Regions from separate parts of the Massilia sp. CFBP9012 genome, predicted to be linked through region 3. Evidence: predicted binding sites of a transcription regulator. Region 3 holds the regulator's gene; each other region holds the start of a gene.
The links. Region 3 encodes LexA, which represses DNA repair genes until DNA is damaged. Its sites were predicted from a motif close to ACTGTATNNNNATACAGT; they were not measured.
Positions count from the first base shown of each region.

Region 1: SOM61_RS01980 (ATP-dependent helicase) is a predicted target of LexA. The motif match lies at 1,672-1,689, and genes of this name have one in related genera.
Region 2: SOM61_RS10685 (DNA topoisomerase IV subunit B) is a predicted target of LexA. The motif match lies at 1,644-1,661, and genes of this name have one in related genera.

Region 1 is NZ_JAXCWM010000001.1:496,085-499,359, forward strand. Features, by position in the region: gene SOM61_RS01980 (ATP-dependent helicase) at 1-1,649, opposite strand, end outside; gene SOM61_RS01985 (hypothetical protein) at 2,037-2,255, opposite strand; gene SOM61_RS01990 (hypothetical protein) at 2,452-2,622, shown strand; gene SOM61_RS01995 (chromate transporter) at 2,684-3,275, shown strand, end outside.
Region 2 is NZ_JAXCWM010000005.1:357,393-360,667, forward strand. Features, by position in the region: gene SOM61_RS10685 (DNA topoisomerase IV subunit B) at 1-1,577, opposite strand, end outside; gene SOM61_RS10690 (response regulator) at 1,750-2,604, shown strand; gene SOM61_RS10695 (gamma-glutamyl-gamma-aminobutyrate hydrolase family protein) at 2,671-3,275, shown strand, end outside.
Region 3 is NZ_JAXCWM010000002.1:37,817-41,091, forward strand. Features, by position in the region: gene rplI (50S ribosomal protein L9) at 1-397, opposite strand, end outside; gene rpsR (30S ribosomal protein S18) at 429-719, opposite strand; gene priB (primosomal replication protein N) at 749-1,039, opposite strand; gene rpsF (30S ribosomal protein S6) at 1,082-1,480, opposite strand; gene lexA (transcriptional repressor LexA) at 1,764-2,393, shown strand; gene SOM61_RS02870 (tetratricopeptide repeat protein) at 2,526-3,242, opposite strand.

The DNA of each region.
Region 1 (3,275 bases), on a different contig from region 3:
AGCGTGATCTCGGCCAGGAAGCTCTCGCGGTTGCCATAGCCTCCGGACAGCGCCACCAGCTGGTCGAGGTCGGCCGCGCGCACCTGCGCATCGTCGTGCAGGCGCTCCAGGTGCGGCTGGTACCACGCGCGCGCCAGCTCGAGGTCCATCGGCCAGCGCAGGCCCGGCGTGCGCAGGCGCCGGTACAACGCGCAGAACGCCTGCCAGTCGGCCTTGCAGCGCGCCGGCACCGGAAAGGCCTCCAGCGCCGTTGCCGCATCGTTGCTCGTACCGGCCGCCTCGACCAGGCGGGTGGCGGTTGCCTGGCCGATGCCGGGAATCAGCTGCAGCGTGCGGAACCCCGCCAGGCGTCCGCTCGGATTCTGGGCGAAGCGCAGCACGGCCAGCACGTCCTTGATATGGGCCGCTTCGAGGAACTTCAGGCCGCCAAACTTGACGAAGGGGATGTTGCGGCGCATGAGTTCGAGCTCGAGCGCGGCGCTGTGGCTGGCCGCGCGGAACAGCACCGCCTGGCTCTTGAGCGGCGTGCCGGTTTCGCGCTGTTCGAGGATGCGGTTGCAGACCCAGCGCGCCTGCTCGGCTTCGTCGGGTATCAGCACCAACTGCGGCTTGATGCTCGACACCTTGTCGGTCCACAGGGTCTTGGCATGGCGCTCGAGCGCGGCGCCGATCACGGCGTTCGACGCGTCCAGGATCGGCTGCGTTGAGCGATAGTTGCGCTCCAGCGTGATCAGCTGCGCCGGCTGCGAGAACTTGCCGGCGAAGTCGAGGATATTGCGCACGGTGGCGCCACGAAAGCCATAGATCGATTGCGCATCGTCGCCTACCACCATCACGCCGCGGCCGTCGGGCTTCATGCCGGTGACGATGGCCGCCTGCAGGCGGTTGGTGTCCTGGTATTCGTCGACCAGCACGTGGTCGAACAGCGCGCCGAGCTCGGCCCCCAGCACCGGGTCGGCCGCCATCTCGGCCCAGAACAGCAGCAGGTCGTCGTAGTCGAGCACGTTCTGCTCCTGCTTGGCGTCCACGTAGGCGCCGAACAGAGCCTTGAGCTGGGTTTCCCACTCGCTGCACCAGGGGAAGAATGCCTGCAGTACGCCGTCCAGCGGCTCGCGGCCGTTGACCACGCGCGAATAGATCGACAGGCAGGTGCCCTTGAGCGGAAAGCGTTTTTCCAGCTGGCTCAGGCCGATCTCGTGGCGCACCATGCCCATCAGGTCTTCGGAGTCGCCGCGGTCGTGGATCGTGAACTGATCGTCCAGCCCGATGCGGCCGGAGAACTCGCGCAACAGGCGCGCGCCGATGCTGTGGAAGGTGCCGGCCCAGGGCAGCGTGACCTGCGCCTGGCTCCCCTTGAGCCCGAACAGGCGGTGCAGCACGCCGCCGGCGCGCTGGGTCATTTCGGTGGCGGCGCGGCGCGAAAAAGTGAGCAGCAGGATGCGCTGCGGATCGGCGCCCGACTGGATCAGGCGCGCCACCCGGTGCGCCAGCGTATTGGTCTTGCCGGAACCGGCGCCGGCCACCACCAATAAGGGGCGAGGCGCGTCAAGCCCGACATCGTGCTCGACCGCCGCCCGCTGCTCGGGGTTCAGCCTGGCAAACGGGTCGTCGGTAGACGAGGTGGCAATCGGATCGGCGACGGCGGACATGGGCGGATTCTGGAAATGCCATACTGTACATTTATCCAGTCCCGGCCCGCAAGAAGAAAATGCGCCCGCCGCAGGGCGCAATCAACGCGATGTCAAGAAGTTGTCAAGAATGACATCATCCGTGACCTGAGCAATCGCTGCCAAGTCACGGAAATTCAAAGCGTTTTTTGGATATCCACAAAGTCTGTGAATAAGTATGTGGAAAAGCGGGGGCTTGACACGCTGGACGCGGCCTCCCGTGCGGGTTTCAACAATTTGCCTATTGGGAAGGCAATCTCGTTTCCGCTGAAAATCAAGGGTTTACAAGATTTATCCCCGATCGACACAGTATGCACCACAAATAAATCTTGCGGCAACTTTGTGGCCAATCGGGAGCGCTGGTTCCGCTCAGGCGAGCGCCCGGCGGCGTTCCGGTTCCAGCAGCACGCGTTCGATCACTTGCCGGCGCACGCCATGCGCCTTGAGGTACTCGAGCGCCGGCATGGTGCCGCACTCCCCGAGGGTCTCGATGCCGCGCGCCACGATATCTTGCTGGCGCATGTTGTGCCTGAGCTCGGACGATCCGGAGAGGCGTTGATTGATATCCTGGGCACGGTAGGGGCTCATGGCGCGGGTCTCCGGTGGGTTATGTCACTGACGCACCACGAGTATTGACGATCGCGGCATGAAGTCAATGTCAAATCTGTATCAAGACGCGAAAACCTTTTATATGGCAGATGCCGGCGCCCCTCCGCCTGCGCTGCGCCGCCCGGCCGCCATCCTGCCTACAATCGGCCGCAACAGACCAAGCATGAGGATTTCCATGAGCACCCAACCTGACCTGAACCCCGGCGACGACGCCGCTCCCGGCACGCCTGGCGCCGGCGAAGACATCTGCGACGCGTGCGCCGGCCGCGGCACCCTGGCCGACGGCAAGCCATGCCCGCAATGCGGCGGCACCGGGCGCGTGATGGAGGGCATCGGCGGCGGCTGAGCTCTTATCCAGCGCGGGTAGCTCGTGGACACGGCGCGGGCCCTGCGGCGATAATCGCCAGATGAGCGCCTCACCCCTGCCATTGCCGCCTTCCGCGCCGGAGTCCGCACCTTTTGCGGCGTCGGCCGAACCCGATCGTCCCCGTCCAACCTCGCTGACCGACCTGTTCGTCTCATTCACGCTGATCGCCCTGCAGGGCTTCGGCGGCGTGCTGGCCGTGATCCAGCAGCAAGTCGTCGAGCGCAAGCGCTGGATGAGCAACGAGGAATTCATCGAAGAATGGTCGGTGGCCCAGATCATGCCGGGCCCCAACGTATGCAACCTGGCCATGATGATCGGCACCCGCCACTTCGGCCTGGCCGGCGCCATGAGCGCCCTGGCCGGCATCCTCACCGTGCCGCTGATCCTGGTGCTGTGCCTGGCCCTGGTCTATGCGCAGTTCGCCGCTCAACCGCAGCTGCAGGGCGCCCTGCGCGGCATGGCCGCCGTCGCCGCCGGCCTGATCGCCGCCACCGGCCTGCGCATGTCGGTCGCGCTGACCAGGAACGTGATCCCGCTCGCGGCCTGCATCGCGATCGCCGCCACCGGCTTCGTGCTGCTGGCCTGGATCCGCGTGCCGCTGGCGGCCGTGATCGGCCTGCTCGGCGGCCTCG
Region 2 (3,275 bases), on a different contig from region 3:
ACCTGGATGTGCGAACCGTCGACGTCCGCATCCGACAGGATGCAGATCTTGCCGTAGCGCAGACCCGACAGGTCGGGCGAGTCGCCGACGCCATGCGGATCGACGCCGATCGCCACCGAGATATCGTGGATCTCGTTGTTGGCGAACAGGCGGTCGCGGTCGGTTTCCCAGGAGTTGAGCACCTTGCCGCGCAGCGGCAGGATGGCCTGGAATTCCTTGTCGCGGCCCATCTTGGCCGAGCCGCCGGCCGAGTCGCCCTCGACCAGGAACAGCTCGTTGCGGGTGATGTCGGTCGATTCGCAATCGGTCAGCTTGCCCGGCAATACCGCCACGCCGGACGATTTCTTCTTCTCGACTTTTTGCAGCGAACGCAGGCGCGACTGGGCCTGCTTGATGACCAGTTCGGCCAGCTTCTTGCCGTATTCGACGTGCTGGTTCAGCCACAGTTCGAGCGGCGGTTTGGTAAACGTCGACACCAGCTTGAGCGCGTCGCGCGAGTTCAGGCGTTCCTTGGTCTGGCCCTGGAATTGCGGGTCCAGCACCTTGGCCGACAGCACAAACGAGACGCGTGCGAACACGTCTTCGGGCAGCAGCTTGACGCCTTTCGGCAGCAGGCCGTGCAGCTCGACGAAGTTCTTCACCGCGCCGAACAGGCCGTCGCGCAGGCCGGCTTCGTGGGTGCCGCCGCTCACGGTCGGGATCAGGTTGACGTAGGACTCGCGCACCACGCCGCCTTCCTCGGTCCAGGCCACGACCCAGTCGGCGCCTTCACCCTCGGCGAAGCTGTCGTCGCCCGCGGCGGCGAACTGCGCGCCTTCGAACAGCGGGATCAGGGTCTCGCCGCTGGAACTTTGCGCCAGCGCTTCGTTCAGGTAGCCGCGCAGGCCTTCGTCGTAGCGCCAGGTCTGGACGTCGCCGGTCTTGCCGTTGGTGAGCGTGACCGTCACCCCCGGCAGCAGCACCGCCTTCGAACGCAGCAGACGCTGCAGGTCGCCCAGCGGGATGTTCGGGGAATCGAAATATTTTCCGTCCGGCCAGGCGGTGACGCGGGTGCCGTTCTTCTTGCCGCCACGTTCGGCAGGGCTGGAAGTGAGCGGCTCGATTACGTCGCCATTGGCAAATACCAGCTTGTGCTGGCCGTTGCCCTGGTCGTCGCGGCGCCACACCTCGATCTCGAGGCGCTTGGACAGCGCATTGGTGACCGAGACGCCGACCCCGTGCAGGCCGCCCGAGAAGGCGTAGGCGCCGCCCGAGCCCTTGTCGAACTTGCCGCCGGCGTGCAGGCGGGTGAACACGATCTCGACCGTGGACACGCCTTCTTCCGGGTGGATGCCCACCGGGATGCCGCGGCCGTCGTCCTCGACCGTGATCGAACCGTCAGGGTTCAGGGTCACGCCGATGTTCTTGCAGTGACCGCCCAGCGCTTCGTCGGAGGCGTTGTCGATCACCTCCTGGATGATGTGGAGCGGATTCTCCGTCCGGGTGTACATGCCCGGACGCTGTTTCACAGGTTCGAGTCCCTTGAGGACGCGGATGGATGATTCGCTGTAGTCTGGAGCGGGTTTCTTGGAGGCCATCTTGAAGATTGATTGTCGAATGCTCCGGCATTCTAACTTGTCGGGAGGAAAAGGTTAGGCTTTTTTACTGTTTAAATATACAGTAGTTTGCGCTGTGACGTGCTTTTCGCTTCACACGTTTGTGCTAGATTAAGACAGATAATCACGGCAATGCCAGAGAGGGGCGTTACCGATGCACTTGTCCAGCTATCCGTTTACCATTCGCCTGATCGGGTTTACCCCGGATGAAAGCGCGCGGCTCGACGCCCTGCTGGCGCGGGCGCCGGGCGTGGGGCCGTCGTATTCTTGCCTGCATGACGATAGTTTGCAAGAGCCGGACCTGTATATCGCCAACGGCGACAGCCCGACCGCGCTGACCCGGCTCGGCTGTCTGCCGCCGGGATCGCTGCAGCCGGCGCTCGTGATCGGCAACCCGGGCAACCCCGGCACAACCGGCAACCCCGGCGCCGAACCCTGGCGCACCCTGGCGCGGCCGGTCGACCCCCTGCAACTGTATGAAGCCCTGGCCGAACTGCTCGATACCCGGGTCCAGGTGCTGGTGCAGCAGAGCACCCGCACCGTCCGGCGCGTGCTGGCCGAGCGCCGCCGCCGTCCGCGCCTGGCGCCGGATTGCGAAACGCCGGCATTCTACACGCGCCAGCGTCGTGGTCCGGTAGATGGGGCCGTCCTGATCGTCGACAAGGAATGCCAGCTGCGTAACCAGGTGGCGCGCGTGCTCGGCCCGCGCCGGGTGCCGGTGGAATGGACCGACAGCCTGTGCGCGGCGGTGCGCCTGTGCGACGAAACGCCCGTGTCGCTGGTGCTGATCAACACGGCGGCGGTCGGCATCGAACCATATGAGGTGTGCAGCTCGATCAAGTCGCAGGACGGGGCCCAGCGTACGCCGGTGGTGTTCCTGGTCGAGCAATCCTTTTACTACGACAGCGTGCGTGCGCGCCGCGCCGGGGCGCGCGGCCTGCTCACGACGCCGGTCGCCGGCCGCCACTGGATGCTGACCTTCCAGAAGCTGCTGGATCTCCCGGTGTAGGGAGTACGCGACGTTTTGTAACAACTTTATATCGTGCGAAGCAATGGTGAAGTTATATTAATAACCATGGCTGAAGACGAGCAAATCAAGCGCAATGATGATCCGACCGCGGACATCGACGAGCGCCGCGAAACACGCGTGCGCGTGCCCGACCGCCGCGCAAGCGGCGGCCAGACCGCCCGCGGTCCCGCCCGCTACCTGCGCGATGGCGACAATGCCGTCGCCCTGGCCGGCCGGGTCATCACCTCGCGTTTCCGCTCGCTGCGCGAACGCTTCAACCGCGACTTCATGCAGCGCACGCTGCACATCGGCGTCTCGGCCCGCATCTTTCACCCCGCCACCGGCGCCAAGGGGCTGCTCAGCAAGAACCTGCAGTATCTCGAGGAATCGATCGCCCAGTGGGTGATGTCGCGCGACGTGCTGGTGTTCATGATCCCCACCGTGAATACCAACGGCCTGCTACACCCCAGCAACATCACCCTGCGCCACTATGCACGCCACCTCGACGGCCTGGTGCTGCAGGGCGGGGCCGACGTGGCGCCGCAAACCTATTCCGAAACCCCGACCAAGCCCGAATGGAGCGGCGACCGCGCGCGCGACGTGTATGAGCTGGAACTGCTGCACGAATTCGTCGACGCCGGCAAACCGGTGCTGGGCGTGTGCCGCGGTTG
Region 3 (3,275 bases):
GTGCGACTGCAACCGGGAATTCGCCGGTGGTCTTCAGCGGGCCGGTCGGCAGGCGAACGGCAGCTTTTTCGACCGGGAAACCTTGCTTGCTCAGCGCTTCAGCGATGTCAGCGTTGGTGACCGAACCGAACAGACGGCCGTCGACGCCGGCCTTCTGGCCGATGGTGACGGTCAGGCCGCTCAGCTTGTCGCCTTGGGCTTGGGCGGCTGCCAGTTTCTCGGCGGCTGCTTTTTCCAGTTCGGCGCGCTTGGCTTCGAACTCGGCGACGGCGCCGGCGGTAGCGCGGCGAGCCATCTTTTGTGGGATCAGGAAGTTACGTGCGTAACCGTCCTTGACTTTGACGACGTCGCCCAGGTTGCCGACGTTGAGAACTTTTTCCAACAGAATGATTTGCATGTTTTATCTCCAGGATAGCTGACGTAACCGATTAACCGTGGTGCAGGTCGGTGTACGGCAGCAGCGCCAGGTAGCGGGCGCGCTTGATGGCGGTGTCGACCTGACGCTGGTAGTGCGCCTTGGTGCCGGTCAGACGTGCTGGCATGATCTTGCCGTTTTCCTGGACGAAGTCCTTCAGGGTGTCGACGTCTTTGTAGTCAACCTGCTCAACACCAGCGGCGGTGAAGCGGCAGAATTTCTTGCGCTTGAACAGCGGATTCTGCTGTTTGCGCTTGAGTTTTTCTTTAGCTTTGTTTTTGTCGAACTTTTTACCGAATGCCATTTGAGGCTCCTGTATATCTAAATTGCCGGTTAAGCGGCACTGAAATCAATGATGTGAAACACCAGGGCTTTGCTGTTGCGGTTTTTCCGTGCAAGGAATCCATCGAACCGGTAGCTGGCGCCGAGTTCGGCGCTGCCGAACCTGCCCGAAATCTCGCCCGCGGCGAACGCGGGGACTTCGAACTCGACCAGCCTGTCGATCCCGGCCTCTCTTTGCTGCGAACTGTGCAGCAAGACGGCTGAAACGATCGGCACGCCGGCCGGGGTGTAGCGCAGGACATCACGCTCGGCGATGGTCGCCACGAGCTGGAGCTGGTTCACCCGATTCGACTGCTATGGTTCTACGAAATTCCTGGGAAAAACTTAGGCAGCGGCAGCAGCTGGAGCAGCGGCTGCAGGAGCAGCGGCTTCTGCACGGTGGCTCTTGGCTGCGTCTTCGCGCTGCACCGATTTCATCATCGGCGACGGTGCGGTTTCTGCTTTCTTCATCTTGACGGTCAGATGACGCAGAACGGCATCATTGAACTTGAATGCGGTTTCCAGCTCGACCAGGGTCTCGTTGTCGCATTCGATGTTCAGGCAGATGTAGTGTGCTTTTGGCAGCTTCTGGATCTGGTAAGCCATTTGACGGCGGCCCCAGTCTTCGACGCGATGGATGTTACCGCCGCGGCTGGTCACCGTGGTCTTGTAACGCTCGATCATCGCCGGGACTTGCTCGCTCTGGTCCGGGTGGACGATAAAAACGATTTCATAATGACGCATGCAATACTCCTTGAGGACGTTTTACATAAATGCCCACCTCGGCGTCAAGACGAGTGTGGGAAGGGAACAGCCAGCTAGTATAGCGTGAAATGGGCAAAATGGGAACCTGGCTGTCAAGCGCTTCGTCCGCGCGCCACTCTCACTCGACAATTACCCTTGCAGGAAGCGTATTTTCCGTGTTGCGTGCGCTTTTTTTGCGCTTTTTCGTGTATATCCCTTGCGTATAGCAGAATACTGTACAAAAATACAGTCTATCTCTACCAACCCGTTTCGCAAGATATTTATGCTCAAGCTCACTGCAAGGCAAGAACAGATCCTTAACCTGATCAAGGAAGCGATCGAGAACACGGGTTTCCCTCCGACCCGGGCCGAAATCGCGGCCGAACTGGGCTTCCGCTCGGCCAATGCGGCCGAAGAACACCTGCAAGCCCTGGCGCGCAAGGGTGCGATCGAGATTTCGCCGGGCACCTCGCGCGGCATCCGCCTGGTCGGCGCCAGCGTCGAGCAGATCCCTATGCCGCCGCCCTCCCTGATGTCGCTGCCGCTGGTCGGCCGCGTCGCCGCCGGCAATCCGATCCTCGCGCAAGAGCACGTCGAAGCGACCTATAACGTCGACACCGCGATGTTCGCGGCGCGGCCCGACTTTTTACTCAAGGTAAAAGGCTGGTCGATGCGCGACGCCGGCATCATGGATGGCGACTTTTTGGCGGTCAAGAAGATCGACAGCGCCAAGAACGGCCAGATCGTCGTCGCCCGCCTGGGCGAAGAAGTCACCGTCAAGCGCTACCGCAAGACGGGCGACCTGGTCGAACTGCTGCCCGAGAACCCCGACTTCAAGATCATCGAAGTCACGCCCGACGAAGAGTTCGCGCTCGAGGGTCTGGCGGTGGGGTTGATGCGCAGCTGGAACTGATATAGCCGTCGATCCGTCGTTCCCGCGCAGGCGGGAACCCAAGTCATGTGCGTTGCCAATACGATCTGACGCAGCGTTAGCGCGAGCAACTTGGGTTCCCGCCTTCGCGGGAACGACGTTTATAGGCAGTCTTTACTGCTTGGCCTTGTTGACCACCGCATTGTGCTGGTCCACATACGCTTCGGTCGCGCTGCGCCATGCGGCGAAATCGGCCAATACCATCTTCGAATTGACTTTCGCTCCCTCGGCGATGTTCTGGCGCACCTGCTCCAGGTAGGCGGTCGAGGCGTCGGTTTCCTGCTTGTTCATCAGCTTGGCGATGTCGGGCGGGATGCGCTTGGTCAGCGGCGATTGCGTGTTCAGGTTGGTCACCATCTTGTTGTAGCAATCCTGCCAGCCGGTCACGGCCTTGTTCACGCGCTCGATCTCGTCATTCACCTTCGACACCGGCGGGATGCGCGGCGACGGGCAGCGGTACTCGCCGGCCTGCAGCTCGGCGCCATCGTAGCCCTTGATCCAGTAATCGATCTCGGCGCGGCGTTCGACGCGCTGCTGCATGATCACGAGCGAGTCGGCGGCCACCTTGTTGCCCTTGGCGGCCGACTTTTCAAACAACTCCTTTGCCTTGGCCTCGTCGACCGCGCCGGCCTCGCCATACCAGTACATCTGGCCCAGCTGCTGCTGGGCTTGTGGGTTGCCGGCATTGGCCAGCTTGGTGTACAGCTTGAGCGCGCCCGCAAAGTCTTTTTTCTCGAACAGGGCATTGGCATCCTCGAGCTCGCCGGCGAAGGCGGCGCCACTGAACGCGACAGACACCGCGAGGGACAGGCAGGACAGGAATCGTTTCATGGGCATACCGTAAGGCTGGGCTGGTAAAAGTCC